DNA from 3 places in the Nonomuraea sp. NPDC049784 genome. Region 1 is predicted to be linked to each of the others. Evidence: riboswitches for the same ligand, from Rfam matches in the RefSeq annotation. Region 1 holds a riboswitch; each other region holds the start of a gene.

Region 1 (9,943 bases):
GCGGCCACGCGTACCGAGGCGGACAGGCCCCGCCGCCGGGCGTAGGACTCGGAGGCCAGGACCACCGCCGCGCCTCCGTCCGAGGTGGCGCAGATGTCCATGAGGTGCAGCGGGTCGGCGACCATGGGGGAGGCCAGCACCTCCTCGGCGGTGACGGGCTTGCGGTAGCGGGCCATGGGGTTGAGCGATCCGGCCAGCGAGTTCTTGACCTTGACGGCGGCGAAGTCGGCCGGGGTCGAGCCGTACAGGGCCATGCGCCTGCGGGCGTAAAGGGCGAAATAGGCGGGGTTCGTGGCGCCCAGCAGCCGGAAGCGTTGCCAGTCCGGGTCGTCCGGACGGTCCCCGCCGACCGGCTTGAAGAAGCCCTTCGGAGTCGAGTCCGCTCCCACCACGAGCGCCACGTCGCACAGGCCCGCCAGGATGCGCGTGCGGGCGATGTCCACGGCCTGGGCGCCCGAGGCGCAGGCCGCGTAGCAGGACGCGACCCTGGCACCCGACCAGCCCAGCGCCTGGGCGTACGAGGCTCCCGCGATGAAGCCCGGGTAGCCGTTCCTGATCGTGTCCGCCCCGACCACGAACTCCACATCGGTCCACGCCACCCCCGCGTCGCGCAGGGCCGCGCGGGCCGCCGCCACCCCGTACTCCAGGAAGGGCCGGCCCCACTTCCCCCACGGATGCATCCCGACGCCCAGCACCACCACGCTCATGAGGCCCGCTCCCACATCCACACCAGCGGCCCGTCGGCCAGCGGTCCCGAGGTGAGCTCCAGCTCCATGCCCACCTCGAGCTCCGCCGCCGTGAGGCCCTTGACCTGCCCGAGCACCACGATCCCCACCTGGTCGAGCTCCACCGCGGCCAGCGTCACCGGCACGTACGGCTCCGCCGCGACGTAGGGCGCCGGGGGCGGGTAACAGGCGTTCGTGTACGACCACACCCTCCCGCGACGTGGAAGCCGGATCTCCTCCATCGACGTCTCCTCGCAGCGCGGATTGGGGCAGAGGCCGCTACGGGGTGGGAAGCAGACCGTCCCGCAGGTGGCGCACCTGGCGCCCAGGAGGAAGACGCCGTCTTCGTCGATGGCGAACCAGCCCTCGATCGCAAACGTCATAGTCCGCAGTATCGCACAAGCGCTTGCTAGGTTGGGAAGGTCGTCTTCGTGGATCACTTGCGGCGCTTGCGGTGGCGCACCATCACGCGCGCCGACATCGCCGCCACCAGCATCACCATGCCCGCCACCACCGGCCACCTGGAAACAGGCGGTGGCCCATCGCCGAAGTACGGCCCCGGCCGGGCGGGGGGCGGTGCGGGCACGTCCAGGCGGTCGGCCTGCCGCAGGGCGAGCAGCGCGTCGGCCACCCCGTGCCCGTAGGCCGGGCTGTGGCCGTCCGCGGGCCGTTTCCGGGTGCCGAGCTCGATGGCCATCCGCACGTGGTATGGCGACATGTCCGGATGTGCCGCCTTGATCAGGGCCGCGATGCCCGCCACCATGGCCGCCGCCGAGCTGGTGCCGTCGCTCACCACGTACGAGTCGTCCCCGTCGGCCGTGACGATCTCCGTACCGGGGGCTACCACCGAGAGGTAGTCCTGGCGGTTGGAGAACCCCGCCACGCGCAGCGATCGGTCCACCGCCCCCACGGCGATCACCCCGGGGTAGGCGGCGGGGAAGTTCATCCTGTTGGCCGTTTCGCCGTCGTTGCCCGACGAGGCCACCAGCACCGCCCCCTTGGCGATCGCGTACTGGACGGCCTCCTCCTCCGATGCTGAGCCCTCCCAGGCGCCGCTGCCGCCGCCCAGCGACATGCTGATCACGTCGGCGCCGTGGTCGACCGCGTACCGGATGCCCTTGGCCAGCGCGTCGCGCCCGCCGGAGCGCTGCTGCACACGCAGCGGGTCGCCGTTCTCCAGCGTGACCCTGATGGACAGCACCTTGGCCGCGGGGGCCACCCCGATGACGCCGCCCCTGCGCTCGTCGCCGTGACCGCGCCCGGCGATCAGGCTGGCCATGGCGGTCCCGTGCCGCCCCCAGAGCCCTTTGGCGGCGCCGGTCAGGTCGGGGCCCTGGATCACGGCCCCCTGCAGGTCGGGGTGGCGGCCGTTCACGCCGGTGTCGAGCACGGCCACGACCACGCCCTCGCCCTTGCTCGACCGCCACGCCTCGGGCAGCCGCATCGCGGCGAGCTGCCACTGCCCGGCCCGCGCCATCTCTCCCACGTGGTCGAAGCCGACGTCGTCGGAGGCGCTCGCCGGGGCCACCCCGACCACCAGGGCGGCCACCAGGGCGGGGACGATGAGCCGGCTCATCGGGTCAACGCCCGGAGCAGCGCCGTCGCGATCTGCCGCGCGGCGTCGCGCAGCCGCGGCACGAGGCGGTCACCCGGCTGGTACGGTCTGCCGTCGGCGTATCCCGCGGCCGTCGCCACCATGTAGTGCTCGTAGGACCCGACGACCATCCCGGTGAAGTACTGCCGCTCGCCGAACCGCTCCGCGGGCCCCTCGGGAAAGGCCACCGGCCGCACGGTCGCGGGCCGCCCCGTGCGGGAAGAGCCTGACCAGGCCCTGTCGAGCACGGCGATGCCCACGGTGGCGACGAACGTCTGCGTGCTGTCGGCGTACGTGGCGCGCAGGGCCACGCGGCAGCCGCGTAATACGGCGGCGGGCTGGAACGCCGTCCGGCAGGGGGCTTCGGGCGCGACCCCGGCAAGCACGTACGTGATCCGTGCCCCCGACGGGCTCACGCCGGGCACGGTCTCGGGGAAGATCTGCGCCACCGGCCACGCGCGCCAGCGCTCTGACACGGGCGGCTCCGGTAGTGGCCAGATCACGGAAAGTATGGAGAGCAGCACAACGGACAGTTGGAACACGTCGACCTCGAGCGGGAGATCTCGAGCGGGAGGGGAGGATGCCCGCGCGTGCATTCTGACACGTGACTGGAGGTCATTTGGTGAACAGACCGATACGCGGAGTAATTCCGATCTGCGAAGTTCGACCTAAGGGGTAGGGGAAAGTCGGACATGCGCTCCAGGTGGGAGCCCCAGCCGCTGCGCCGCGTCACCGGAATTGACCGCGATCGCGACCAGTCCCGCCGAGTCCGCGAACGCCACCAGCTCCCCGGGCGGCACCGCCGCGAACGTCTCCCGGTACGGCAGCGCGAGCTGCCGCCGGCCCAGCCATACCCCGAGCGTGTCGCCCACCCGCACGCCGAGCGCCTGCAGGTCGCCGGCCGCGATCGAGAGCTGGGTGTTGCCGTAGCGGTCGACCGAGACCACCTCGCCCTCCACCGAGCCGTCGCGCAGCAGCGAGGTCGGCTCGGGCAACGAGACCAGCCGGCCGACCGGCACCTCGGGCCCCAGGTCGGAAGTTCGCAGCCCGGCGGACAGCCGCCCCGCGACCGGCGAGAACACGTCGCGCCCGTGGAAGGTGGGGGAGACCGGACGCAGGAAGTGCGCGTCGTTGCTGATCTCGTACGCGGCCTCGGCGCCGCCGCTGGCGCGCACCGCCCACGACAGCAGCCCGTTGTCGGGGCCGATGAACACCCGGCCGCCCGCCTCGACGGCCACCGCGCGCCTGGCGCCGCCCGCGCTGGGATCGACCGCGCCGATGTGGATGCCCTGGGGGAGGTAGGGGATGGTCTGGGCGAGAATCGCCGCACCACGCCGTACGTCTCCCGCGGGGACCAGGTGACACACGTCGATCACCCGCGCCTCAGGGGCGATCCCGGCGATCACTCCATGACACGCCGCCACATAGCCGTCTTCGAGCCCATAGTCGGTGAGGAGTGTGATGACTGAGGTCACATTTCGTGACTGTACGTCTCTCAATCCGCCGTGAACAGCCGCACTCGGCACATTACGATGAGGACGGGCCGCCTGCGCGCATCGGCCCACGCCCTTTCGAGGAGGACACCATGGGAGCACCGCTCAGCGGTGACAATGCTGCCCAGGAACCGTCCGGCCAACCACTCTCAGAACGCGATATCGAACTCCTCGCCTTCGAGCGCCAGTGGTGGCGCTACGCGGGTGCGAAGGAGCACGCCATCAAGGAGAGCTTCGGGTTCTCCGCCACGCGCTATTACCAGTTGCTCGGTGAGTTGATCGACAGGCCGGAGGCACTCGAGCACGATCCCATGCTGGTCAAGAGGCTGCGCAGGTTACGATCCACCCGCCAGCGTGACCGTGCGGCCAGAAGGCTCGGCATGCGTCCCTGACCGGCTGGGTACGGCAGCCGCGTGAGGAACATCCCTGGAATGGAAGCGATCTTGAAGGATCCGGCCGGCGCCGTGATCGGACTCGATTTCGACGGGACCCTGTCGCCGATCGTGCCCGACCCCGCCAAGGCCGTGATCCACCCGAAGGCCCCCGAGGTGCTCGCCGAACTGGGCGCCCACGTCCTGGCGGTGGCCATTGTGACCGGCAGGCCGCCGGCCACCGCTCTGGAGCTCGGGCCCGGCCTGGCCGACGTGCCCGGGCTGGTCGTGCTCGGGCACTACGGCTTCGAGCGCTGGGAGAACGGCCGGATCTCCGGGCCCCCGCCCCCTCCGGGCGTGCTCCGGGCCGAGGCGGAGCTGCCGCTGCTGCTCGACGCGCTCGGCCTGGAGGGCGTGGTCGTCGAGGACAAGGGCCGGGCCGTGGCCGTGCACACCAGGCGCAGTCCCGACCCCGAGGGCGCGCTGGCCAGGCTGCGCGAGCCGCTGGCCAAGCTGGCCGAGAAGCACGGCCTGGTGGTCGAGCCCGGGCGTTTCGTGCTGGAGCTGCGGCCGCCCGGCATGGACAAGGGGCAGGCGCTCAGCCTGTTCCTGGCCGAGCGGGCCGCCAGGTCCGTCATGTTCGTCGGCGACGATCTGGGCGACCTGGCCGCGTTCGGGGCCGTACGCGCCTCCGGGCTGCCCGGCGTGACCGTGTGCAGCGGCTCCGCCGAGGTCACCGCCCTGGCGGAGCAGGCCGACATCGTGGTGGACGGGCCCGACGGAGTCGTGGCGCTGCTGCAAGAACTTGCGTCGGCTTTCAGCCGTTCGTGATTGGTTTGCAAGTCTCGCTGCCTAGGGTCGAGCGCATGTCCAAGCGATACCTCGCCGCCGCGGCCGTGGCCGCTGCCACCCTCCTCGCCGTCTCCATGCCCGCGAACGCCGCGCCCGGTCAGGCTCTCAAGCTGCGTAACGGCCTGACCCTCTACATCCCCATCAAGTGGCGGGTCTACGGCATGGGCACCGACGCGGTCCAGATCGTGACCGGCAAGTGCGCGAAGCCGCAGGGGTGGGGCACGCCCGAGTGCGACGCCTTCTACGTCTTCGGCCCCAAGTACATCAAGCACGGCCGCGAGTGGTTCAGCCCCTACACCGGCAAGGACCCGTTCTACACGGCGAGCGACGTACAGCCCTGCCCGGTCAACAAGAAGTGGGGCGAAAGGATCGGCCCCAAGGTCACGAGGGGCCTGCGCCAGGTCGGGGCGGGGCACAAGGCCGCCTACAACGCGTGGCAGTCCACCTGCGCCAGCTACTCCAGCACGAAGGTGCTGGCCCGCTTCACGCAGCGCGAGTGGTACCTGCCGAAGAGCAAGATCCTGGTCGTCGACCAGTGGAACACGCCGGGGCTGGCGGACACGCTCGAGAACGCCGACTGGAGCTGAGAACCGCCCTAGATCTCGGCGAGGGCGTCGAGCTGGGCCGCGAGCCACTTCTGCGGCGGCAGGGCGGTGGCCGCCGCGTGCAGCTTGTCGCGGCGCATCCGGCGCTCGTCCTCGGGCATGACGAGCGCCTGGTGCAGCGCGGCGGCCGTGCCGCTGATGTCGTACGGGTTCACCACGAGGGCGTGCGGGCCCAGCTCGGCCGCCGCACCCGCCTCGCGTGAGAGCACCAGCGCGCAGCGCGGCGACAGGACCGGGCCCTCCTTGGCGACCAGGTTCATCCCGTCGCGGATGGGGTTGACCAGCAGCACGTCGGCCATCCGGTACGCGGCCAGAGAGCGCGGGTAGTCGTCGTTGACGTTGAGGATCAGTGGGTCCCAGTCCTCGGTGGCGTACTCGTCCTCGATCTCCTGGGCGCAGCGCTGCACCGACGCGGTGTACTCGCGATATTCGGGCAGGTCGTGCCGGCTCGGGTACGCGAAGGCCAGATGCACCACCTTCCCGTGCCACTCGGGGTGCGCGTCGAGGAACTCGCGGTAGGCCACCAGGCCGCGCACGATGTTCTTCGACAGCTCGGTGCGGTCGATGCGGACGATCAGCCGCCGGTCGCCCACCTGCTCCCTGAGCGCGGCCATGTGCGACTCGACGTCGGGCTCGCAGGCCCGCTCCCACAGCGCCTCGCCGTCCACGCCCAGGCTGTGGACGCCGATGCGGGTGGTCCTGCCCTCGTAGGTGACGCTGCGGCCGGCGCGGTCGGCCTCCGCGCCCAGCAGCGCCTCACAGCAGTCCATGAACGCCTGCGCCCACCGGTCGGTGAGGAACCCGGCGTGATCGGCGCCCAGGATGCCCTCCAGGACCTCTCCGACCACTTCGTCGGGCAGCAGCGAGAAGTATTCGGGCGGCGCCCACGGGGTGTGGCTGAAGTGGGCGATGCGCAGGTCGGGCCGCTCGGCGCGGAGCATCGCCGGGGTAAGCGTCAGGTGGTAGTCCTGCACCATCACGCGGGCGCCGTGGCCGGCCTCCTCGGCCAGCGCCAGCGCGAAGGCTCCGTTGTAGTCGCGGTAGGACTCCCACTCGCGCTCGAACCTCGTGCCGAAGTTGGGCGCGTTGGGGATGTCGTAGAGCAGGTGGTTGACGAACCACAGGGTCGAGTTGGCCACGGCGTTGTAGGCCCGGTGGAAGACGGCGGGCGGGATGTCGAGCATGCGCAGCGGGCCGGTGTCGTAGCCGGCGTGGTCGATCCTGCCGCCGGGCGCCAGGCGAACGGCACTGCGGTCGCCGTCGGACAGCGCCGCGCACACCCACAGGACGCCCTCTTTCTTGGCCACCCCGGACAGCCCTGACACCAGGCCGCCGCCACCGCGCTTCATGGTCAGCTCACCGTCGTCGGACACGGTGAACGAGACCGGTCCTCTGTTGGAGGCCACCAGGACGCTGTTCATCTACGCTCCCTTCGCCCATAGGATCCCAGCTATGGCGCTTGATGAGCTAACCGAGGAACTCGCCCGCTCCGCCGCTGCAGGAGATCATCGCGCACTTGGCGAGCTTCTGGCGCGAATCGAGCCCGATGTGATGCGTCACTGCGCCCGGATCCTGCCCTACCACCAGGACGCCGAGGAGGCCTCGCAGGACACGTTGCTGGCCGTGGCGCGCAACATCGGGCGGTTCGAGGGCCGGGCGAGATTCAGCACCTGGCTCCACATCGTGACGGCCAACTGCGCGCGCACCACGTACAGGTCGCTCAAGCGCAGGGCGGCCGAGCAGAGCTCCGACGAGCTGCCCATGCAGAAGCCCGACGTGCGGCGGGTGAGCGTGATCGCCGGCTCGCGGCTCGACCTGCTCGACGCCATGGAGGCGCTGGAGGCCGACAAGCCCGACCTGGCACAGGCGTTGGTGCTGCGCGACATCGTCCAGCTCGACTACAGCGAGGTGGCCGAGCAGCTCGGCATCCCGCTCGGCACCGCCAAGTCGCGCATTCACCAGGCGCGCAAATACGTGCAGGGAGTGCTGGGTGAGGACTACCGTTGAGACGGCACGTCTCACGTTCTGAGACGAGTGGCCATTTCGGCCCCCTGGGCAGGTAGAGTCCATTTCAACAACTGAATATTGCTCATCCAGAGGGGTGGAGGGACCGGCCCTACGAAGCCCCGGCAACCCTCCCGGCTTGAGGCTCGCGACCTGGCGAGGCCGACCGGGACAAGGTGCCAATTCCGGTCTGCGGTCAAGGTGGCCGCAGGCGAAGATGAGGGAAGGCCTCGCTTCATGTCGCTTGACTTTGGTCCTGCTGTCGGTCTGTCCTGCCGCGAATGCGGTACGCGTTACCCCCTCGGTCCCAGCTTCGCGTGTCTGGAGTGTTTCGGGCCGCTCGAAGCGGCCTATTCCTTCGGCACCGTGACCCGGGCGGACATCGAGTCGGGTCCCGCCAACATCTGGCGTTACCGGTCGTTGCTCCCCGTTCCTGTCGACGTCGCCAGTAAACCCAACATGAACCCGGGATGGACCAAACTGGTCAAGGCCGGAAACCTTGGGCGCGCACTCGGCCTCAAGTCCCTGTACGTCAAGGACGACTCGGGCAACCCCACTCATTCATTCAAGGACCGCGTGGTGGCGATCGCCGTCGAGGCGGCGCGTAACTTCGGCTTCCACACGCTTTCCTGCTCCTCCACCGGCAATCTCGCGGGTGCGGTCACCGCCGCGGCGGCGCGGGCCGGGCTCGAGGCGTGCGTGTTCATCCCGGCCAATCTCGAGACGGCGAAGATCGCCATGGCCCGGGTGTTCGGCGGCAAGCTGATCGGCATTGACGGCACGTACGACGAGGTCAACAGGTTCTGCTCCGAACTGATCGGCGACCCGCTGGGCGACAAGTGGGGATTCGTCAACGTCAACCTGCGGCCCTACTACGCCGAGGGCTCCAAGACGCTCGCGTACGAGATCGCCGAGCAGCTCGGGTGGCGGCTGCCGGAGCAGATCGTCATCCCCATCGCCTCGGGCTCGCAGCTCACCAAGATTGACAAGGGCTTCCGGGAGCTGGTCCAGCTGGGCCTGGTCGAGGACACGCCGTACAAGATCTTCGGAGCCCAGGCGGCCGGATGCTCGCCGGTCTCCACCGCGTACAAGGCCGGGCATGACGTCGTGCAGCCGGTCAAGCCCGACACCATCGCCAAGTCGCTGGCCATCGGCAACCCGGCTGACGGGCCTTACGTGCTGGACATCGCCCGGCGCACCGGAGGTGCCGTCGAGGACGTCACCGACGCCGAGATCGTGGCCGCGATCAAGCTCCTGGCCTCGACCGAGGGCGTCTTCGCCGAGACCGCGGGCGGGGTTACCGTGGGTGTGCTGAAGAAGCTGGCCGAGAGTGGGCGGCTCGATCCCGAGGCCGAGACCGTGGTGCTCAACACGGGCGACGGACTCAAGACGCTCGACGCGATCAGCGACGACGCCAAGCCCACGGCCGTGATCCGGCCCTCCCTCGACGCGTTCCGCGCGGCTGTCTGACAACCAGGAAAGGCGAGTTTAACCATGAGCGTTACTGTGCGGATTCCCACCATTCTGCGCACGTACACCGGGGGCAACGCGGAAGTCAGTGGCGAGGGCGCGACTCTTCGTGACGTCCTCGCCAAGCTCGACTCCGACTACCCGGGGATCGGCGCGAGAATTCTGGATGAATCGGGCAAGATTCGGCGTTTCGTCAACGTTTACGTTGGGGAAGAGGATGTCCGTTTCGTCGACGGGCTCGACACTCCAGCACCTGAGGGCACTCAGATCTCTATCATCCCGGCAGTCGCCGGCGGCTGAGTGCCATAGATCACAGTGTTGAAGGCGCCCCTAGTGGGCGCCTTCTGCTTTTCCAGGCCAAATGAACCTTTCAACGACCTTCGATGCGAAGAAATGCGAGGTTTGTGGATTGACTCTGTTGCCAAACCCCGTGCCACAGGTATGGTCGAGGGCGATCGTCTGGCTGATTTTCCGTTAAGTCAGGTGATTACGGGTCTCGCGGAGGAATGGGCGAGATCTGTGGGCCCAGTAAGAGGAGTCGGAAGTGGCGCAGGGCACCGTCAAGTGGTTCAACGCGGACAAGGGCTACGGCTTCATCGCGGTAGACGGTGGTAAGGATGTATTCGTCCATTACTCAGCGATCCTGATGGACGGGTACAGAGCTCTCGAACAGGGGCAGAGAGTCGAGTTCGAGATCACGCAGGGCCAGAAGGGTCCCCAAGCAGAGGCCGTTCGCGCGGTCTGATACGCCCCCGCTGGTATGCACCGGCAGGATCGCGCGGCAGCGCAGTCCGTGCGAACCTGCCACCTTTCTTTCGTCGACTCGGGT
Region 2 (9,943 bases), on a different contig from region 1:
CTGCGTGTCGCACAACCCGACGCCGGCGAGCAGCGTGTCATTCAGGTGCTCATCGGGGGTGTCGCGGGGATCGAGCACGGCCGCGATGCCGCCCTGGGCCCATCGGGTGGAGCCTGCCGACAGCACGTCCTTGGTGACGACCAGCACCTTGGCGGACGGCTCAAGCTCGGCGTAGCGCAGGGCCACAGTCAGGCCCGCGACGCCCGAGCCGACGACGACCACGTCCGCTTCGACGGTCCAGCCGGGTGCGGGCGCGGTCAGCCGTAGGGGAATAGCCGGTGCACTCATCAGGGGTCTCCTCGCTGAGGCGATTTCGTCAATATGACGATAACGCCTGGCGCGGCGTGCACATGCCCCGGGGTCCCCGTGGCCGTCAGGCGGGATTCAAGGTGAGGGTGACGTTGTCGATCAGCCTGGTCGCGCCCACCTTGGCGGCCACCGCCAGCACGGCCATCCCCTCGTACGACTCGTCCACATCGGCGAACGTGGCCGGGTCAGCCAGCGCGAGATAGTCGACCTCGAGCCGGGGGCCGGCCGCGTCTAGCACCTGTCGCGCCGCCGCGCGGATCCTGGCCGGAGTGAACTCCGCGGCGCCCGCCCGCAGGGCGCGGGAGAGCGCCAGCGCCACCTGCCGGTCGTCGTCGGACAGGTAACGGTTGCGGCTCGACAGGGCCAGGCCGTCGGGCTCGCGTACGGTGGGCGCGCCCAGGATCTCGATCGGCAGGTCGAGGTCGGCGACCATGCGGCGGATGACGGCGAGCTGCTGGGCGTCCTTCTCGCCGAAGACCGCGAGGTCGGGCTGGACGAGGTTGAACAGCTTGAGCACGACCGTGAGCACGCCGTCGAAGTGGCCGGGGCGGCATGCCCCCTCGACGATCGTCCCCATGTGGCCGGCGGAGACGCTCACCTGGCGATCCGGCGCGTACATCACTTCGGCGTCCGGGTGGAACACGACGTCCACGCCCTCCGCCCGGCACACGTCAAGGTCGGCGTCGAATGTACGGGGATAACGGGAAAAATCCTCGCTTGGGCCGAATTGCAGAGGGTTGACGAAGATGCTGACCACGACCTGATCGGCGCGGGCGCGGGCCTGCCTGATCAGCGACCGATGGCCCTCGTGCAGCGCACCCATGGTCGGCACCAGGGCCACCTCACCACCACGGCGCGCCTTGACCAGGTCTTCCCGGTGCCTGGCGACGATCAGCTCCATACGACCCTCCGAACGCGACGATTAAGTCCATATATTGCCCCCGAGCGCGTCGAGCAGCCGCTCCGCCTCCTCCGGCTTGAGCAGGCCCGCCGCCAGTGCCCGGTCCGCCGTGAGCCTGGCCAGCGCGATGTAGGCGTCTGCCGCCTCGGGCGCCGCCAGGATCAGCGCGTCCACATGCTTGCGCACCGTGCCCGCGTCGCCGCGGACGACCGGGCCGGTCAGCCCGGTGATGCCCAGCCGGAGCACGTTGTCGAGCGCGGCGCCGAGCAGCGGGCCCAGCATCCGCCCGGGATGCTCGACGCCGATGCGCCCCAGCAGCTCCTGCGACTCGGCGATGAGCGTGACCATGTGGTTGGCGGCCCCGGCCAGCGCCGCATGGTAGAGCGCGCGGTCGGAGTCGGCGATCCAGACGGGCTCGCCACCCATCTCGATCACCAGGGCCTCGGCGATCGGCCGCAGCACGTCGGGGGCGGTCACGCCGTACGAGATGCCGGTGAGCTTGTTGAGGTCGTCGTCCCTGCCCGTGAACGTCATCACCGGGTGCAGCGCCAGCGGCAGCGCGCCGACTCTGGCCGCCGGGTCGAGCACGGACAGCCCGTACGCCCCGCTGGTGTGCACCAGCAGCTTGCCCTGCAGGTCGGCGCCCGTGGTGGCGAGCCCGTTGACGAGGTCGGGCAGCGCGTCGTCGGGCACGGTGAGCAGGATGAGCTGAGCCGCCGCGACCACCTCGTCGGGTCTGGACAGCTTGACGCCGAGCCGGTCGGCGGCCCATCGCTGTGAATTGTCCGACACGCCGCTCGCGGCCACGATCCGGTGCCCTGCCTGCGCCAGCGCGGCGCCGAGGGCCGAGCCCACCTTGCCCGCCCCGAGCACGCCGACAGTCAGCCGTGCCGGGCGATCCCCTGCGTCCATGACGTCACACCTCTGTCGAGCTGATGGCACCGCCGACCAGCGTAACGGCCTTTCACGACTGCAGATGTGACCGCCGCTTTGCCGCATGTTGAGTTAGCGACAAAAGCGACAAGGGCATACAAAACGTGCACCCCCTGTCGGAAGAGATGAGGAGAGGGGCCTCATCGCATGGCAGCGGGCGCCAGGTCCCTCATCCAGGACCGACGCCCGCGCGCATGAGACCTCTTGGAGGTGCGCCGGCTGGCCGCTCGCCGACCGGCCAGCCGGGGTGAGAGCCCGGGCCGGACGAGCGCCGGCCCGGGTCGTCTCTTTGTCAGTGGTGGCTCGGCCCGTAGACGTTGGCGCCGCCCTTGCAGCCGGCGAACGCGACACCGATGACGGCCACGGCGTTGCCGCAGATGTTGATCGGGATGTTGATCGGGATGTGCACCTGGTTGCCGCCCAGCACGCTGCCGTCGCCGCTGGTGATGTCCGCGTGAGCCGGGGCCGCGAGCGACAGCATGGCGACGGCTCCTGTGACGACCATGAGCTTCTTCAGCACGAGGGTTCCTCTCGGTTGCGCGACCTGGGCCGCTGGATGCTTGCTCGGAAGCGATCGGCTCGGCCCATTGAGGGTTGGCGGAACGCGATCACTCGATGACAAAGGGTAAAGCTACCGCAAGTCGGCGACAATGAGTAGTCGTTTGATAACGATGCGTGTCAGGCGGAAGCCATGAGATAGTCCAGGCATGTGGCTCACCTGGCGCGCCGCGACGGAGCGTGCGCTGTACGGCGAGGAGGGCTTCTACCTCCGCGAACGCCCCTCGGGCCACTTCCGCACTTCGGTCAGCGCCTCGGCGGCGTTCGCCGACGCGGTGCTGGCGCTGCTGGCGGAGGTGGACGCCGAGCTCTGCGGCCCTGACGTGCTCGACCTGGTCGACATCGGCGCGGGCGAAGGCACGCTGGTCGCCCAGGTGCTCGCCGCCGCCAAGCCCGCGCTGCGCGACCGGCTCCGCGTCATGGCCGTCGACCTCTCCCCCAGGCCCGAGGGCCTGCCCGAGCGCATCGCCTGGCGGCGGAGCGTGCCCACCGGCATCACCGGCCTGGCCATCGCCAACGAGTGGCTCGACAACGTGCCGCTCGACGTGGCGGAGCAGACCGCCGACGGACCGCGCCTCATCATGGTGAACGTCCATACGGGCGAGGAGCGCCTCGGCGGCCCGCTGCGGCCCGCCGACCGCGCCTGGCTCGACCGGTGGTGGCCGCTGCCCCGCGTGGGCGCGCGCGCGGAGATCGGCCGCCCCCGCGACGAGGCATGGGCCTCTGTCCTGGCACGCCTCAACCACGGCCGGGCGATTGCCGTTGATTATGCACATGCTGTGGATAACCGGCCGCTCTGTGGCACGTTGACCGGTTACCGCGACGGCTCGGTCGTTGCCCCCATCCCCGACGGGACCTGCGATATCACGGCTCACGTGGCGCTCGACGCGTGTGCGGAGGCAGGGCGCCGGGCCGGCGCGATATCCACAACCTTGTCCACACAGCGTGACGTGCTGAGGGCGTTGGGGATCACCGGCACCCGGCCCCCCATCGACCTGGCCCACGCCGATCCGCGGGCCTACGTCCGGGCCCTGGCCAGGGCCTCAGAGGAGGGCGAGCTGATCGATCCGAGGGGCCTTGGCCGCTTCGGTTGGCTCAGCCAGCGACGCTGATCTCCAGGGCTTGCAGCCCTCGCATGATGTAACCGGGCTTCCAGGCCGGCTCCTGCCGCAGCTCCAGCTTGCCCGCCCGGGCCAACAGGGCGCCGAACGACTCCATGAGCTCGATACGGGCCAGCGGCGCCCCGAGGCAGAAGTGGATGCCGGCCCCGAAGGAGATGTGCGGATTGTCCGCGCGGCCCACGTCGAGCCGGTTTGGCTCGTCGAAAACCGCCGGGTCGCGGTTGGCCGACCCGAACAGCAACGCCACCTCCGACCCGCGCGGGATCCCCACGCCGTGCACCTCGATGTCCTCCAGCACCCAGCGCTCGAACATCTGCAGCGGCGTGTCCCAGCGCATCAACTCCTCGACGGCCGTGGGCAGCAGCGAACGGTCCTCGCGCAGCCGTGCCAGCTCGGAGGGGTTCCTGAACAGGGCCCACCAGCCGTTGCCCGTCACGTTCACGGTGGCCTCGTGGCCGGCGTTGAGCAGCAGCACGCACGTGCCGACCAGCTCGTCCTCGGTCAGCTCGTCGATCTGCGCCAGCGCGCTGATCAGGTCGTCACCCGGGGTCCGGCGGCGCTCCGCGGCGAGGGTCTTGAGGTAGCCGGCGAAGTCCGACGCCGCGCGTACGGCCGCGTGCTGGGCGTCGAGCGCCGGGTTGAGCTCGTACATGCCGCAGATGTCCGCCGACCAGGGGCGCAGCAGGTGGCGGTCCTGCTCGGGTATGCCGAGCATCTCCGCGATCACCGTCACCGGGAGCGGCTCGGCCACCTCGGCGATCAGGTCGCCGCCGCCCTTCTCCACGAACGCGTCCACCAGGCCCTCGGCGATGGCGCGCACCCGGGGCCGCAGGGAGTCGACCATGCGCGGCGTGAACGCCTTCGAGACCAGCCGGCGCAGCCTGGTGTGCACCGGCGGCTCCACGTCGAGCATGCCCGCCCTGATCACCCGCCAGAACGGCTCGTGGAACTCCGGCTCAGGCGGCTTGCCGAACTCCTCGTGGGTGGCCACGTGCAGGTAGGACCTGCCGAGGCGGCGGTCCCTGAGCAGGGCGTTCACGTCGGCGTGGCGCGAGATCAGCCACTGGTTCGTCGGCTCGAAGTAGCTGACGGGCGACTCGCGCCTCAGCTCGTCGTACACGCGGTACGGGTGGGCCACGAAATCCGGATCCCAAGGGTCAAAGCGCACTATTTCATAGTAGGAGCGGAACCATCCTGCTTCTTGTCGGCGCGCTTGCTGCGCATCCGGATGTTCAGCAGCTCGACGACGAGCGAGAACGCCATCGCGAAGTAGATGTAGCCCTTGGGGATGTGCTGGCCGAAGCCCTCAGCGATGAGCACCACGCCGATCAGCACCAGGAACGACAGCGCCAGCATCTTGATGCTCGGGTGCCGGTCCACGAACCTGCTGATCGGCCCTGAGGCGAACAGCATCACCAGCACGGCCACCACGACCGCCGCGATCATCACGCCGAGCTGGTCCACCATGCCGACGGCGGTGATGACGGAGTCGAGCGAGAACACGACGTCCAGCACCATGATCTGCAGGATCACCGAGGTGAAGGAGGTGACGGCCGCCTTCTTGCCGTCCCCGCCCGCGGGGGCGTCCATGCTGTGGCCGATCTCGGTGACGCTCTTGCCCAGCAGGAACAGGCCTCCGAGCAGCAGGATCAGGTCGCGTCCCGATATGTCGTGGCCGAAGACGGCGAACAGCGGCTCGGTGAGCCGCACCACCCACGACAGGGCGAGCAGCAGGAGCAGACGGCTGACCAGGGCCGCGCCCAGGCCCAGCACACGGGCTCTGTCGCGCTGTTCAGGGGGTAGTTTCCCGGCCAGGATGGAGATGAAGATGATGTTGTCGATCCCCAGGACGATCTCCAGGGCGACAAGGGTGAAGAAGCCGATCCAGATCTGCGGGTCGGTCACCCAGTCCAACATCTGCGCACCTCCATGACACGTGAGCGGGGTTTCCGGTAGCAACGAGCCACGCGGCGCAGAAGTTCACCGACTTGCGATTGAAGGTGGGGTTTCAGTTATAGTTCCCGTCGTAGGTCATGAGTGCCAGCACTAAGCCCCGGCTTGCTGGCCGGCAACCCTCGCGTCCGCGGCGGGGTGCCCCGGGTGAAGACCTGGTCCGTCACGAGGTGTGGCGGGCAAGCGCGGGCTCCGTGGCTGCTTCCAGGGGTCCGAAGACCCTGAGGGAGATGTGCCGTGTCCACGCTGACGATCTTCAGCTCTGTCCCCGCCCAGGCCGTTGAGGCGGCTCCCGCCGTCACGAGCAGGCCGATTCCCGCCGTGCTCGGGGCCGATCTCGAGGTGCCCGTCAAGGGCGGAAGGCTCGTCGGCTACGCCAACCTCGACTACGCCGCCAGCGCGCCCTGTCTCGAGCCGGTCAGCGCCGCCGTCACCGCCGCGCTCCCGGCCTACTCCAGCGTCCACCGGGGCGCGGGCTACGCCTCCCAGCTGACCACCGCCCGCTACGAGCAGGCCCGCCACACGGTCAGGGCGTTCGTCGGCGCCCGCCCGGACGACGCCGTGATCTTCACCCGCAACACCACCGACGCCACGAACCTCCTGGCCGGCTGCCTGCCCGCCGGCACGACCACCGTGGTCTTCGACACCGAGCACCACGCCTCGCTCCTCCCCTGGAAGAAGTCCGTACGGCTGGCGCCGCCCGCCTTCCCCGGCGAGGCCGTCCGCGCCGCCGACGAGGCGCTGGCCGCGATCGACGGGCCCAAGCTGCTCGTGGTCACCGCCGCCTCGAACGTCACCGGCGAGCTCTGGCCCATCGCCGCCCTGGCCCACATCGCGCACCGGCACGGGGCCCGCATCCTGGTGGACGCCGCCCAGCTCGTACCGCATCGGCGGCTCAACCTGACCGCGCTCGACCTGGACTACGTGGCCTTCTCCGGGCACAAGCTGTACGCGCCGTTCGGCGCCGGGGTGCTGGTCGGGCGGCGGGACTGGCTCTCGGAAGGTGAGCCGTACCTCAAGGGCGGTGGCGCGGTGCGTTCCGTCGGGGACGAGACCGAGTGGCATGACGACCCCGAGCCGCGGCACGAGGCGGGCACCCCCAACGTGCTGGGCGCCATCGCGCTGGCCGCGGCCTGCGACGCGCTCACGGCCACCGGCTGGACCGCGGTGGTGCGGGAGGAGGAGCGGCTGATCGCCCGGCTGCGCTCCGGGCTGGCCTCGATCGAGGGCGTGCGTGAGCTGTCACTGTGGGGCGATGATCACCCGCGCGTCGGCATCGTGTCGTTCACGGTGGACGGCTACTCGGCCCGCGAGGTGGCCGAGGTGCTCTCCAGCGAGTACGGCATCGGGGTGCGCGACGGCAAGTTCTGCGCGCACCCGTTCGTGCGGCACCTGCTCAACGAAACCGATGGGGGTTGCGAGGACGGCACCGCCTCCGCGGTGCGGGCCTCGATCGGCATCGGCACCACGGAGGAGCACGTCGACCGGCTGATCGGGGCGCTGCGGGATCTCGTCGCCCGCTGAGCCTCATTCCCTGTTCGGCGGCTTGCGGTGCGGCGGCGGCTCGTCGGAGACCAGGGCGTCGATGTCTCTCATGTCGTCGTCGTTGATCATGCCTGCCCGGCGCTCGCTGGGCTGCCTGGGCACGCGTGGCGCCTCCGCCGGTTCCTTGGACGCCATGGGCGTCGTGGGCCCGCCGGTCATGGTCGTGACGTTCGACGGCTCCGGAGGGCGCGCGCCCGGAGCGTACGCGGCGAGTTCCTCCTCGGCGGCCCGGCGTTCCCCACGCCTGCGGAACATCGCGCCGAACAGGCCGTCGAGCCCGATCCGCCCACCACCGAGCGCCAGGAACAGCAGGCCCAGCGCCCCGAGCGCGCCGGGCAGCTCCCAGCCGCCGGTGATGGCCAGCACACCGTGGCCGACGTGCACGAACACGATCGCGGCCAGCATGTCGAGCAGCAACAGCAGCCCCACCAGCCGCACCAGCAGGCCGAGGATCAGGAAGAGGCCGCCGACGGTCTCCACGATGGTCGCGTACGCCGAGGTGAGCTCGGGCATCGGGATCCCGATCCCCCTGAATGCCTGTCCCACGGCTGGGAGACCGCTCGACCCCTTCTGCAAACCGTGAGCCAGGAAGATTACGCCGGTCACCACTCGCGCGATCAGGGCCGCGACATCGAACACAGCTCTCTTCATGGTGTTTTCTCCCCCCATTCCGGTCTTTCTCCCCATGTCCGGCTTAGGGATGCGTTTCCATACGATTCCTTGACCCTCCCCCCGGCTGGATCACCCACCGGTGCGGTGGCAGCATGGCCATATGACGGAACGTGTGGTCGGAATCGGTGCGGGCGCGAAAGAGCTGGCCACCGAGGACATGATCCTCAACATCGGTCCGCAGCACCCGTCGACCCACGGGGTGCTCAGGCTCCGGCTGACGCTCGACGGCGAGCGCATCACCGCCGCCGAGCCGATCATCGGCTACATGCACAGGGGCGCGGAGAAGCTGTTCGAGGTCCGCGACTACCGTCAGATCATCATGCTGGCCAACAGGCACGACTGGCTGTCGGGCTTCGCCAACGAGCTGGGCGTGGTGATCGCCGCCGAGCGCCTGCTCGGCATGGAGCCCCCGGTCAGGGCCGTGTGGGCGCGAACGCTGCTGGCCGAGCTCAACCGGGTGCTCAACCACCTGATGTTCCTCGGCTCCTACCCCCTGGAGCTGGGCGCGATCACGCCGCTGTTCTACTCCTTCAACGAGCGCGAGCGCATCCAGGCGGTCATGGAGGAGATCTCCGGCGGGCGCATGCACTACATGTTCAACCGGGTCGGGGGCCTCAAGGAGGACCTGCCGCTCGGCTGGCTCGACCGGGTGTCGGAGGCGGTCGCGGAGACCCGCCGCCGGGTGCCCGACATCGAGGACCTCATCCTGCACAACGAGATCTTCATCGCCCGCACCAAGGGCGTCGGCGTGCTCTCCCGCGAGCAGATCATGCAGTACGGCGTCAGCGGCCCCATCGCCAGGGCCTCCGGGGTGGACTTCGACCTGCGCCGCGACGACCCGTACCTCGCCTACCGCGAGCTGCCCGTGAAGGTCGTCACGCGGCACGCGGGCGACTGCCGATCCCGGTTCGAGGTGCTGTTCGACCAGCTCAAGGTCTCGCTCGACCTGGCCGACGCCTGCGTCGAGCACCTGCGCTCGCTGCCGCCCGGGCCGATCAACCAGCGCCTGCCGAAGGTGCTCAAGGTGCCCGAGGGGCACACGTACGCGTGGACCGAGAATCCCCTCGGCATCAACGGCTACTACCTGGTCTCCAAGGGCGACAAGACCCCGTGGCGGCTCAAGCTGCGCTCGGCCTCGTACAGCAACGTCCAGGTGCTGCGGGAGATGTTGCCCGGCCACCTGGTCGCCGACATGGTGGCCATCCTGGGCTCGATGTTCTTCGTCGTGGGTGACATCGACAAGTGAAGGCCGAGCGCGACAAATACGTTGACTGGCTCCGCGCCCTGAGCCTGTGCGTCGTAGTGGTCTGGCACTGGGCGTTCACCATCCTGGAGTGGAAGCCGGACGGCCCCGAGCCCACCAGCCCGCTGGGCTTCACCTCCGGACTGTGGATCCTGACCTGGCTGCTGCAGGTGCTGCCGCTGTTCTTCTACGTCGGCGGCCACGTGCACCTGCTGTCCTGGGAGCGGGCCCAGGCCCGCGGCGCCGGCATCGGCTCGTTCGTCTGGCGGCGCATCCGCGCGCTGGCTTTACCCGCCCTGTTCCTGTCCGGGGTGTGGATCGCCATCGGAGCGATCGTGACGTTCACGTTCCACGTGGACTGGATGTGGCGGGTCGTGCTGCTGGTGCTCAGCCCGCTCTGGTTCCTAGGCGTCTATCTCGTGCTGATCGCGCTGCTGCCGGTGGCGCTCTGGCTGCACCGCCGCTACGACGTGCTGACGCTGATCTGGCTCGGCGGCGCGTCGCTGGTGGTGGACGTGGTGCGCTTCCGGTACGGGGTCGACTGGGTCGGCTGGCTCAACATGATCCTCATCTGGGGGCTCGCCCACCAGGCCGGCTTCTTCTACGACCGCATCGTCATCCTGCCCAGGCGCTACGACGTCGCGGTGCTCTGGACGGGGCTGTTCGCCCTGTTCGGCCTGGTCTACTCCGGCATTTACCCGGGCTCGA
Region 3 (9,943 bases), on a different contig from region 1:
TCGGCCGGAGGGTTGGCCAGCTCCTTCAGCTGGGACTCTGAGCCGTTGTACGAGTTCTGGCCGCCGGCCAGCGTGCCCTTCTCCGCCGACTGCCAGAACGTGTGCTTCTTCCAGCTCTTCGGCAGCTCACCGGGGTCGTCGCCCCAGCGGGCGATCCAGAGGAGGTTGGACTTGAACGCGTCGGAGTTCCCCGTGCAGGTCTGCCACCAGCTCGTGGTGGTGTAGATGATCGCGTGGCGGCCGGTCGCCTGACGGTACTTCTTGGTGTAGTCCTTGATCCAGGTGACCATGTCCTCGGTGGACAGGCCGTAGCAGTTGTTCTTGCCGTTCTTGTCCTTGTACGGGTTGTCCTCGATATCGAGCACTCCCGGGAGCGTTTGGCCGTCGCTGCTCCAGTTGCCGCCGTTCTGGAGGAAATAGTCGGCTTGAGTCGCTCCATCGGATTCGTGTGGTTGCGCAAAGTGATATGCGCCCCGGATGAGCCCCGCGCCCGCGGCGCCGCCGTACTGGGCGTCAAAACGTGGGTTCCGGTAGTTCGTCCCCTCGGTGGCCTGGACGAACGCGAACTTCCCGCCCCCTGAGGCCACACTTTCCCAGTCGACGTCGCCCGTCCAGTTACTGACATCGACCCCGGGAACGCCATCGGCCGCTTCGGCGACCCCGCCCATCCCTAAAGCGGCAATTACCGCGAATAACCACAGACGTTTCACGCGGGAGATCATTGCGGAACAGCACACAACGCCGCAAGTCTCGAAATATCAACTGCTTTCGACGTATCGACGCAATAGACCGCCCCGAGCCCAAGCGGCCGCGCCCCCGCCACCCACTCCCGCCACCGCTCGTCGCCGAGCTCCACGTCGCCGTGTATCGCATGCCGCACCCGCCGCTCGTACCGGCGCCTGGCCAGCTCGGGCGCCACCTCGCACCAGACCTCGCGCACCTCCGTCCCTGCCTCGACGCCGGCCCGCGCGAGCCCGGCCACCACCGTCGGCCGCAGCGGCGCCAGCCACGGACTTTCCAGCACAGCGCCCCGCCCGGCGCTCGCCAGCAGCGTCCACATGCTCTCCCCCGCGGCCGCCCCAAGCCGCCTGCTCCACTCCCGGTCGCCCACCCCGGAAGGCCGTTCGAGCATGTCGGCCAGCGTCTCCTTGAGGTCGTCCTTGCTGAAGACCGGCAAGCCGAGCGCTCGCCCCAGCGCCCGGGCGACCGTGGTCTTCCCGGCCCCAGGCAACCCGTTCACCAGCACCACCAGTCGGCACACGACCAAGCATCGTGCCAGAAACGGCGGAAAAACTTCCGCGCACCGGGAAACCCGCAGCTCAGCCCGCTGAAATTCGCCGTCAGAGGCAACGGCGAAAGACGGTGTTTCCGCAGGTGGGCGGGCTTTATGAAAGCAACGTTCGCGTTTGCCAAACCGGAATTGGGCTGCACAAACTTGGTTCGATCCTCAATCGCGCCCCCGACCAGGGGTTTCTTTGCCATGCCCGGAGGAGGGCGACCATGATCCATGCCCGGGGACTGACCCGAGTGTTCAAAGTCAAGAAGGAGAGGGTGGAAGCCGTACGCGGCATCGACCTGGACGTGGAGGCGGGTCAGCTCGTCGCCTTTCTCGGCCCGAACGGCGCGGGCAAGTCCACCACGCTGCGCATGCTCACCACCCTCCTGCCGCTCACCTCGGGCACCGCCACGGTGGCGGGCCGTGACGTGGCGAAGGACCCGGCGGGCGTACGCGCCCGCATCGGGTACGTGGGCCAGCGCAACAGCGCCGGAGAGAGCTTCCTCGTCCGCGAGGAACTCGTCACCCAGGGCCGCTGCTACGGCCTCGCCACCAGGCAGGCGGCCACCCGCGCCGACGAACTGCTCGACCTGCTCGACCTCAGGCCGCTGGCCAGGCGGCGGCCCGGCACGCTCTCGGGCGGCCAGCGCCGTCGCCTGGACATCGCGCTCGGCCTCATCCACCGCCCCGGCCTGCTCTTCCTGGACGAGCCCTCAACCGGCCTCGATCCGAAGAGCCGCGCGGAGATCTGGCAGCACATCCTCCGGCTGCGGGAGACGTACGGGACGACGCTGTTCTTGACGACCCACTACCTGGAGGAAGCCGACAACATGGCCGAACGCGTGGTGATCATCGACAACGGCCGGATCATCGCGGACGGCACCGCCGAGCAGCTCAAGAACGACCTGGCCGGCGACCACATCGCGATCACCACCAGCACGGAGGAGGAGGCGGGCAGGGCCGCCGGCGTCGGCGGCGGCACCGCCGAGGGCACGACCGTGCGCCTTCGCGTCCCCAACGCGGCCGCCGCGCTCCCCGACTACCTCAGAACCCTGGACGGCTCCGGCATCAAGGTCACCACCGCCGAGACCGCCCGTCCGACCCTCGACGACGTGTTCCTCGCTCTTACCGGGAGAAGCCTCACCGATGACGACATTCCTGCGTGACACCGCCACCGTTTTCTCCCGCGAGTTCAAGCCGGTCGTGCGCGAGCCCGTCAGCCTGCTCTTCGAGATGGGTCAGCCGCTGCTGTTCCTGTTCCTGTTCGGGTCGCAGCTCGATGGGGCCGTGGGGTCGTCGTGGCAGTGGTTCGTACCGGGCATCCTGGTCATGATGTGCCTGACGGGCCCCATGGCCGCCGGTTACACGCTGCTGGTCGAGCTGATCGGCGGATCCATGGAGCGTCTGCTGGTCACCCCGCTGAACCGTACGGCGATGCTGGTGGGCCGCACCATGAAGGCCATGGTCGTCCTCCTGGCGCAAGCCGTCCTGATCATCCTCCTGGCTCTCCCTCTGGGCTTCGACCTGCACCTGGCCGGCATCCTGGCGGGCCTGGCCCAGCTGGTCGTGTTCGGCGTCGGCCTGGGCGCGTTCTCGTTCGTCCTGGCCATCAAGTCGGCGCCCAGCGGCACGCTGTTCTACATCGTCAGCCAGTCGATCCTCTTCCCGCTGCTGCTCCTCTCTGGGGTGCTGCTCCCCATGGACACGGCCCCGGCCTGGCTACGGGTGCTCGGGTACGTCAACCCCGTCACGTACATCGTCGACGCGCAGAGAGCCCTCTTCGCCGGCAACCTGACGAACCCCCCGATCCTCTACGGGACCGCTGCCGCCTGCGCGATAGCCGTGGTCGGCCTCTATCTGGGCAACCGCGCCATGCGCCAGGGCGTCTGAGACCCTTGATGGGTGACTCATCTGACGGTCCCCTGGATACCCGTGCGCCACCGGCTCGACGTGATCCTCTCCCAGACGCTCCCGCCCTTGGACAAGACCACGTCGGCGTTCGCCTTCGTCTCGGACCAGACCGGCAGAACCCTCATGACCTGCGTGGACAAGGAGGGCCGCGGCTGGGACATCCCCGGCGGCCACCTCGAACCCGGCGAGACGGCGACCGACGCCGCAGCCCGGGAGCTGTATGAAGAAACCGGCCTCCGCCTGCCCTCTTCCGCCCTGTCCCTCTTCGCCTGGCAACGCATCGAACTCCTGGACGCCGCCCCCGCCGACTACCGTTACCCGCCTCTGACGTACATGACGATGTTCAGGGCGCGTCTCCCCCACCCGGGCCCGCCGAGCCACCCACCGGCGGGCTCGGAAAGCACCAGCGCGGCCTGGCTGCTACCGTCGGAGATCAACCGCCTGTGCCCCGACCGCACCTGGCTATCCCTGCTGGACGGAGCGGGCCCGCTCTAGACCCGCTGGGCACCGAGCCGGCCACGCAGCCCCGCCTTGGCACCCGGCCAGTCCGCGGCGACCACGGAGAACATGGCAGAGTCCCGCAGCCTCCCCGCCTCACCCGGCGCCCACGACGGCGACCAGTTGCGCAACACGCCCTCGAATCGCGCGCCGACCCCCTCGATGGCCCGCCGTGACCGCTGGTTGCGCGCATCCGTCTTGAGGTCGACGCGGGCCACCCCCAACGTCTCGAACGCGTACGTGAAGAGCAGGAGCTTCGCCTCGGCGTTGATCCCCGTGCCCTGAGCCGACGCCGCCAGCCACGTCCACCCGATCTCGACGGCCCGCAGACCGTCCCGCTCCGGCCACGTCCTGGGATCCCAGAACGCGGTGCACCCCACCGCCGCCCCGTCCCGTACGCGAACCTGCGCGAAGGGCGTCAGCCCCTCGCGACCGAGCTGAGCCTCCAGGTAAGCCGCCACCTCGGCGGCCCGGGGCACCAACGTGAACGCGTACGACGAACGGTCCTCCTCAACGGCCCGCGCTAGATCCGGCGCATGCGCCATCGTGAGCGGCTCCAGCCGGACAAGTGATCCTTGGAGCACGGGAACATCGAGCCGCAGGCTCATCAGGCCTCCTCATCGCTCCTGGCATTGGCACCTTTCCCGCAGGCAGGTTGCCGGACCGTCACAGGGCCAGGTCCCTCGGATCCTCTGGATGAATCTTGGTGAAGAGGATCCTGCCCGCGCCACCGGGACGGCGTCAACAGGATTCTGGGGATAAGCACATCCGTGCCTTGCTTTCGACGCTCTGAGGGAGGAATCCGTGCAGGAGTACCGTCGGTTGCGTGACCAACACGGGGTGACGTGGGGTGAGGAGCTGATCCCCTACGTGGGTGAGGTGCACACCAGCGCCTACCTCATGACTCCCGAAGGGTGCCGGTTGGAGGCCCGGACGCTGGCCGTACTGGACGACGCGCCGCTCCGGACCACGCTGCTGCTGGACTCCAGCATGGCGGACGGCAAGTTCAGCTCGGCCGCGCAGCGCGCCGCACACCGGGATCTGCATGATCGGGCCCGCGAGGTGTACGAGTCCAGGCTCCGCGCTGGGTGAGCAGTGTTTTCAACGGTCAGCCCGAGCGTGCCCAGAAGTCATGGGGATGACGGCCGGGCCGGAACCCCTGGGCCTCGACCATGGCCGCCGCCGCGGTGAAGCCGTGCGCGATCCCCGTCGGGCTGTGGGCGTCGCTTCCGAAGGAGACCGCGTCTCCGCCCTCGTCACGCCACCAGCGAACGATCTCCGGGTAGAGCTGCCCACGCGTGTTGACCTCCAAGGCCCGGCCGCCGTCGGCGAGCACTCGCAGGGCATGGCGGAATTCTTCCTGGAACGCGTTCGGATCGAACGGCCCGGCCTGCGCCGGCCAGTAGCGGAGCGGGTAGTCGATGTGGGCGAGCACCCCGAACGTATCCGAGCTCTTGATCAGGCGGGGTATCTCGGCCAGGTATTCCCGGATCACCTCGGCGGCCGGTCGCCGACGGTACAGGTTCGGCGGCTCGGCGAACTGCCGACCCACCGGCAGGCAATGCAGCGAACCCAGCACCCGGTCGAACTGCCCGGCGTCGAGCAGCCTCGCGACCTCCTCGCCGTACCAATGCGGTTCGCCCAGTTCTACCCCGCTGATGACGCGAAGACCCGGGAACTGATCGCGGCAGCGCTGCAGGCACTCCAGGTACCCATCAAGCTTGAACTCCGGCGGAGCCAGCGTTCCGTCCGACGTGACGAATGCCGTGAGATGTGGATGATCATCGAGCTCGCCGGCGATGACCATCCAGGCCGTGAAGTCGACGTGCTCGGTGAACGCGACCGCGGGCAGGCCCATGTCCACCGCCCGTGCGCATGTCCGCTCCATCGACCCGTCCGGCGCATCCCACGACCATTCGCTGTGAACATGACCATCCGCGGGCAGCAGCACGACTTCATCCTTTCCGCCAACATCCAAACACGCCTACGCGGCATGACTTCCACCGCCGCTATCCTGCGCACATGTCGATCACGGACGAGGAACTGGCCCTGACGGCGGCGCAAGCAGGAGCCGCCGTCGTGCGCGCCAAGTACGGTGCGGCGCTGACGCGCTTCGAGAAATCCGCGGGGGACTTCGCCACAGATGCGGACGTCGAAGCGGAAAAGGCCATCCTCGACGTCATTAGCACCGCTCGGCCGGACGACGCCGTGACAGGCGAGGAGAGCGGACGCACGGGTGGGGACGGTGCGGAGCGCATGTGGCTGGTCGATCCCCTGTGCGGCACGCTGAACTACGCCGTACGGAACATGCTGGTCGCGGTGAACGTCGCCCTGCGCGTGGGCTCCGACATCACGGTGGCGGCCGCGGCCGACCCCTTCGCCGGCGAGGTGTTCTGGACGGATGGCGCTCACGCGTACGTCCGCCGCGACGGCGTGGACGAGCGGCTCACGCCGTCGTCCGGTTCGCGACTGGTGGACGTCAACCTCGATCCGCCGTTCCCGAACGAACCGAGCTTCCGGGCTGTCACGCTGCTCGCCGACCCGGGATTCGCCGAGCGCTTCCGCCCGCGCGTCGTCTCCACCACCCTGGCGGTGGCGTGGGTCGCCGCCGGTCGCCGGGCCGCGTACGTCACCGACGGCCATCTGCGGGACAGCGTGCACTTCGCCAGCGGGATCGCGCTGTGCCAGGCCGCTGGATGCGTGGTCACCGGCATCCACGGTCAGCCACTGCACACCGGCGCGGGCGGACTCGTCGTGGCGGCCGACCGGGAGACGCACGCCGCGCTGCTTGAACTCATCGGGGGCCGGCTCGCCTCAGGACGTCCGCAGCAGTGAGACGAGATCATCCCATCGGGCCATGAGCAGTCCCAGAGCGGCGCCGAAGACGCCGGCCACGACGCTGAAACCCGGATCGTAGGAACCACTCACCAAGGAGCCCGCGAGCCCGAGCAGGGCTACCACGACGAGAATCAGGTTGCGGACCACGTGCTCCACGCCCAAGGGAGTCTTGGAGGCGCCGAAGCACCGGCAGGGAACGGCGGCGCCTCTCCGGACGACCATGGTGACCGCGACCGTGAGACAGCCGAGCAGCCCCGCCGCGAGGACGAACGCCGCTGATCCGGCCCAGCGGAAGGGAAGCACGGCCAGCGCGATGACACCCGCCTCGGCCACCGCCGTCGCCGCTGCGGCCACCGGCACCTTCGCGTCGTCGACCACCGCCATCGCTCTGGTCGACGCGACGAACTCGCTCCAGGCTCCACGGCTGGAGATCTTGCTCCCGAGGGCAAGTGCGAACACCGTGAGCAGCAGCAGCCTGCTCGCGACATCGACGTACTGCATGATCGAAACCTGCCACGGCCGAGCAGATCCGGCAAGAGCACCGCATTCGATCACCCGATGTCGGCGCCCTCACGGTAGCCGCTGGCCTGGGTGTCGAACAGGTGGGCGTACCGGCTGCCCATGGACATGAGCTCGTGGTGCGTACCCTGCTCGACGAACCACCAGCGCACCCGCGGGCACGCGATCCCCGGCGGCACCGATGCCCGGTGGCACTGGATCTCCCGGGAGGCGACGGCGCGCTTGATGTTCCAGTGCCGGCCGTCCGCCCCGGGAGGTCCGGGCATGAACCGCCCGGCGGGATCCAGCGGAGGCTCCAGCACCACGACATCGCCCCTGGACACCTGGTCGATCTGGCGCCGCCGTACCAGCGGCCCTTGGCAGGGGTTGATCTTTAACTGGTTAAAATCTCCCTGGCCTCTGGACGCTGTCAACCAACCACGATCATGGGGAATCAGCGGCGAGACCGGGATGTCGCGTGGCGCTCCTCGGGCAGCTTGTTTCGGTCATGCGGCTGTCTTCAGCAAGACAGGGCGCCGACTTGAGCGCAAGCAGCGGCAACTGGAACGCAAGCAGTCGCACGCTGGGCCCGAGAAGCGCATCAGGGCTTGTTCAGGTAGGCGAGAACGGCGAGGACGCGGCGGTTGTTGTTGTCGTCGTCGGTGATGCCGAGTTTGCCGAACATGGAGGTGGTGTATTTGCTGATGGCGCTTTCACTGAGGAAGAGCCGCTGGCCGATGGCCTGATTGGACAATCCTTCTGCCATGAGGCTGAGCACGGAGTATTCGCGTTCGGTGAGCTGGTCGAGTCGCCGGTTGGACGATCCGTTGGATAGCAATTTGGTGATGACGGCTGGGTCCATGGCGGTCCCGCCATTGGCGACCCGTTCCAGGGCATCAATGAACTGGTCGGCGTTGAACACGCTCTCTTTGAGGAAATAGCCGATGCCGCCGGCGCCGTCGGCCAGGAGTTCGCGGGCGTACAGCTGTTCGACGTGCTGAGAGAGGATCAAGACCGGCAGTCCGGGCAGTTCGCCGCGGGCGGCAAGAGCCGCCCGGAGGCCCTCATCCGACTGGGGCGGCGGCATGCGGACGTCGACGACGGACACGTCCGGCCGCCACGTCAGCAGCGCGTCGAGCGTCTCGGGTCCTGTGGTCGCCGTCGCCACCACCTGGTGTCCGTACGCCTCGAGGAGGCGGATCATCCCGTCGCGCAGGAGGTACAGGTCTTCGGCTACAACGATTCGCATGGCACCACCATCCTCACACGCGTCGGGCCGCCAGCCGGACTGGTGATCTCCAAGGTGCCGTCGAAGACCGCCAGGCGGCGGCGTAGCCCATCGAGTCCACCGCCGGCTCGCATGCCGGCCCCACCCCGGCCGTTGTCCTCGACGTCAACGACGATGCCGGTGTCGTCCCGGGCGATGGAGATCCGCGCCCGGGTCGCGTGGGCGTGCTTGATCGCGTTGGTCAGCAGTTCGGCGATGCCGAAGTACACGGCGGACTCGATCGGCGGGTCCAGGCGTAGCTGGACGTCGGCGCTGACAGCCGCTTCGAGCGGGCTGTCCAGGGCAAGAGCGCGCACGGCATCGATGAGCCCTCGCTCGTTCAGCACCGGCGGGCTGATGCCCTTGACCAGTTCGCGGAGCTCGGTCAGTGACGTGGCGGCGCCGGCGCGCGCTTCCCGCAGCAGCGCCTTGGCCTGATCAGGGTCGGTTTCCATCAGCTTCTCCGCAGTCGCCAAAGAGAGGCCGAGCGTGACCAGGCGCGCCTGCGCTCCGTCGTGCAGGTCGCGCTCGATGCGGCGGATCTCGGCGGCCTGCGCGACCGTGACGTCCGCGCGCTGGTCCGTCAGCTCCTCCACCCGGTCCGCCAGCGTCATCGCAGGCGACGCGCGCAGGAAGCGGACGGCTATCGGCTCGGCGGACCGCCAGGCGTAGGGGGCGCCGGCGATGGCCACGACCGCGCCGAGCACGCCGATGACGCGCATGGCGAGCGACGGCTGGGAGAGCCCGAAGACCGCTCCCGCGATCCCGGCCAGCGGGACGGCGGCGATCACGCCCGCGGTGATCGGCGCGATCGCGACGAACCGCAGGTCACGCCAGGTGGCGGGATCGCTCCACCGGGTTCGCCATTGCTGGTCCAGGCGGGCGTCCCGGCTGGTGCGCTCGTAGGAGTACCCGTTCCACCAGTACCCGGTTGCCATCCGTGTCACCGGCCCGACCTGCCGATATCCGGCGGGAATGACGGTGCCCGTCCACTTCGCGACGAGGGAGCGGACCATTCGGCACACCGGGCGGGACAGAGCGAGCGTGCCGATACACGCCCACACCAACGGCGCTATCCCCGACCACGGATCTCCGCCCCACCACCAGATCCACAGCGCCACGGCAGCGGCCCACACGGCCGGGACCAGCATGGCGACGACCACCACGACGCACGCGCGCACAAACCCCACGCAGGCGCTCGCCACCCACGACACCAGCTGTCGCATGATTCTTCCTTCTCACTTCACAACCCGACCGTGGCACCCGCGGTTCCGCAATGCACCGATCTGGCCGGTACGGCTTGGCGTTTCCACTGTGCACCGCTCGGAGCCTGCTGCTCCCCAGATCGGCGCTGGAGTAGGTCTGGCCCCACCCACCTGTACGTCCAGGCCCATACCGGCCCACTCATGCGCTCCCTAACGTCGACACCACGCCAGACAACACGAGGGACGAAAGAGACATGAGAAGCACCAACCACACCACGGCCGAGGCCGCCCACCTCAACCATCCACGCACCCAAGCAGCCTTCGGCAAGGCGAAGATCCTCGTCGCGGCCTACGGCGCGCTCAGCACCGCGGTCCTCATCACGGTCGCCATCCTCGCGGTCAACGAACAGACGGTGACATCGTTCATGTGGGGCCGATCAGCCGGAGTGC

The links. A riboswitch is a leader RNA that binds a small molecule or an ion and turns the genes downstream of it on or off. The one in region 1 is predicted to bind S-adenosylmethionine.
Region 2: linked by a shared signal. The riboswitch ahead of AB0J09_RS00665 (aminotransferase class V-fold PLP-dependent enzyme) and the one ahead of thrC (threonine synthase) in region 1 are both predicted to bind S-adenosylmethionine.
Region 3: linked by a shared signal. The riboswitch ahead of AB0J09_RS25530 (GNAT family protein) and the one ahead of thrC (threonine synthase) in region 1 are both predicted to bind S-adenosylmethionine.

The regions. Positions count from the first base shown of each region.
Region 1 covers NZ_JBFAMX010000030.1:138-10,080, reverse strand. Annotated here, with positions in the region: gene AB0J09_RS10395 (lipid-transfer protein) at 1-707, opposite strand, end outside; gene AB0J09_RS10390 (OB-fold domain-containing protein) at 704-1,108, opposite strand; gene AB0J09_RS10385 (S8 family serine peptidase) at 1,162-2,301, opposite strand; gene AB0J09_RS10380 (hypothetical protein) at 2,298-2,795, opposite strand; gene AB0J09_RS10375 (SAM-dependent chlorinase/fluorinase) at 2,988-3,794, opposite strand; gene AB0J09_RS10370 (DUF3263 domain-containing protein) at 3,905-4,204, shown strand; gene otsB (trehalose-phosphatase) at 4,244-5,014, shown strand; gene AB0J09_RS10360 (hypothetical protein) at 5,050-5,622, shown strand; gene AB0J09_RS10355 (trehalose-6-phosphate synthase) at 5,631-7,061, opposite strand; gene AB0J09_RS10350 (RNA polymerase sigma factor) at 7,093-7,647, shown strand; SAM riboswitch class I at 7,727-7,868, shown strand; gene thrC (threonine synthase) at 7,882-9,114, shown strand; gene AB0J09_RS10340 (MoaD/ThiS family protein) at 9,139-9,414, shown strand; gene AB0J09_RS10335 (cold-shock protein) at 9,659-9,859, shown strand.
Region 2 covers NZ_JBFAMX010000002.1:5,511-15,453, forward strand. Annotated here, with positions in the region: gene AB0J09_RS00630 (L-aspartate oxidase) at 1-288, opposite strand, end outside; gene panC (pantoate--beta-alanine ligase) at 374-1,210, opposite strand; gene AB0J09_RS00640 (DUF2520 domain-containing protein) at 1,232-2,122, opposite strand; gene AB0J09_RS00645 (chaplin family protein) at 2,436-2,663, opposite strand; gene AB0J09_RS00650 (SAM-dependent methyltransferase) at 2,851-3,813, shown strand; gene AB0J09_RS00655 (cytochrome P450) at 3,797-4,990, opposite strand; gene AB0J09_RS00660 (TerC family protein) at 4,990-5,739, opposite strand; SAM riboswitch class IV at 5,852-5,967, shown strand; gene AB0J09_RS00665 (aminotransferase class V-fold PLP-dependent enzyme) at 6,088-7,299, shown strand; gene AB0J09_RS00670 (DoxX family protein) at 7,303-7,971, opposite strand; gene AB0J09_RS00675 (NADH-quinone oxidoreductase subunit D) at 8,093-9,238, shown strand; gene AB0J09_RS00680 (acyltransferase) at 9,235-9,943, shown strand, end outside.
Region 3 covers NZ_JBFAMX010000130.1:6,160-16,102, forward strand. Annotated here, with positions in the region: gene AB0J09_RS25505 (GH25 family lysozyme) at 1-668, opposite strand, end outside; gene AB0J09_RS25510 (AAA family ATPase) at 719-1,261, opposite strand; gene AB0J09_RS25515 (ATP-binding cassette domain-containing protein) at 1,501-2,442, shown strand; gene AB0J09_RS25520 (ABC transporter permease) at 2,423-3,166, shown strand; gene AB0J09_RS25525 (NUDIX domain-containing protein) at 3,179-3,682, shown strand; gene AB0J09_RS25530 (GNAT family protein) at 3,679-4,293, opposite strand; SAM riboswitch class I at 4,300-4,388, opposite strand; gene AB0J09_RS25535 (hypothetical protein) at 4,490-4,777, shown strand; gene AB0J09_RS25540 (PHP domain-containing protein) at 4,794-5,636, opposite strand; gene AB0J09_RS25545 (inositol monophosphatase family protein) at 5,708-6,520, shown strand; gene AB0J09_RS25550 (MauE/DoxX family redox-associated membrane protein) at 6,500-7,024, opposite strand; gene AB0J09_RS25555 (hypothetical protein) at 7,075-7,455, opposite strand; gene AB0J09_RS25560 (response regulator transcription factor) at 7,623-8,270, opposite strand; gene AB0J09_RS25565 (histidine kinase) at 8,255-9,514, opposite strand; gene AB0J09_RS25570 (hypothetical protein) at 9,748-9,943, shown strand, end outside.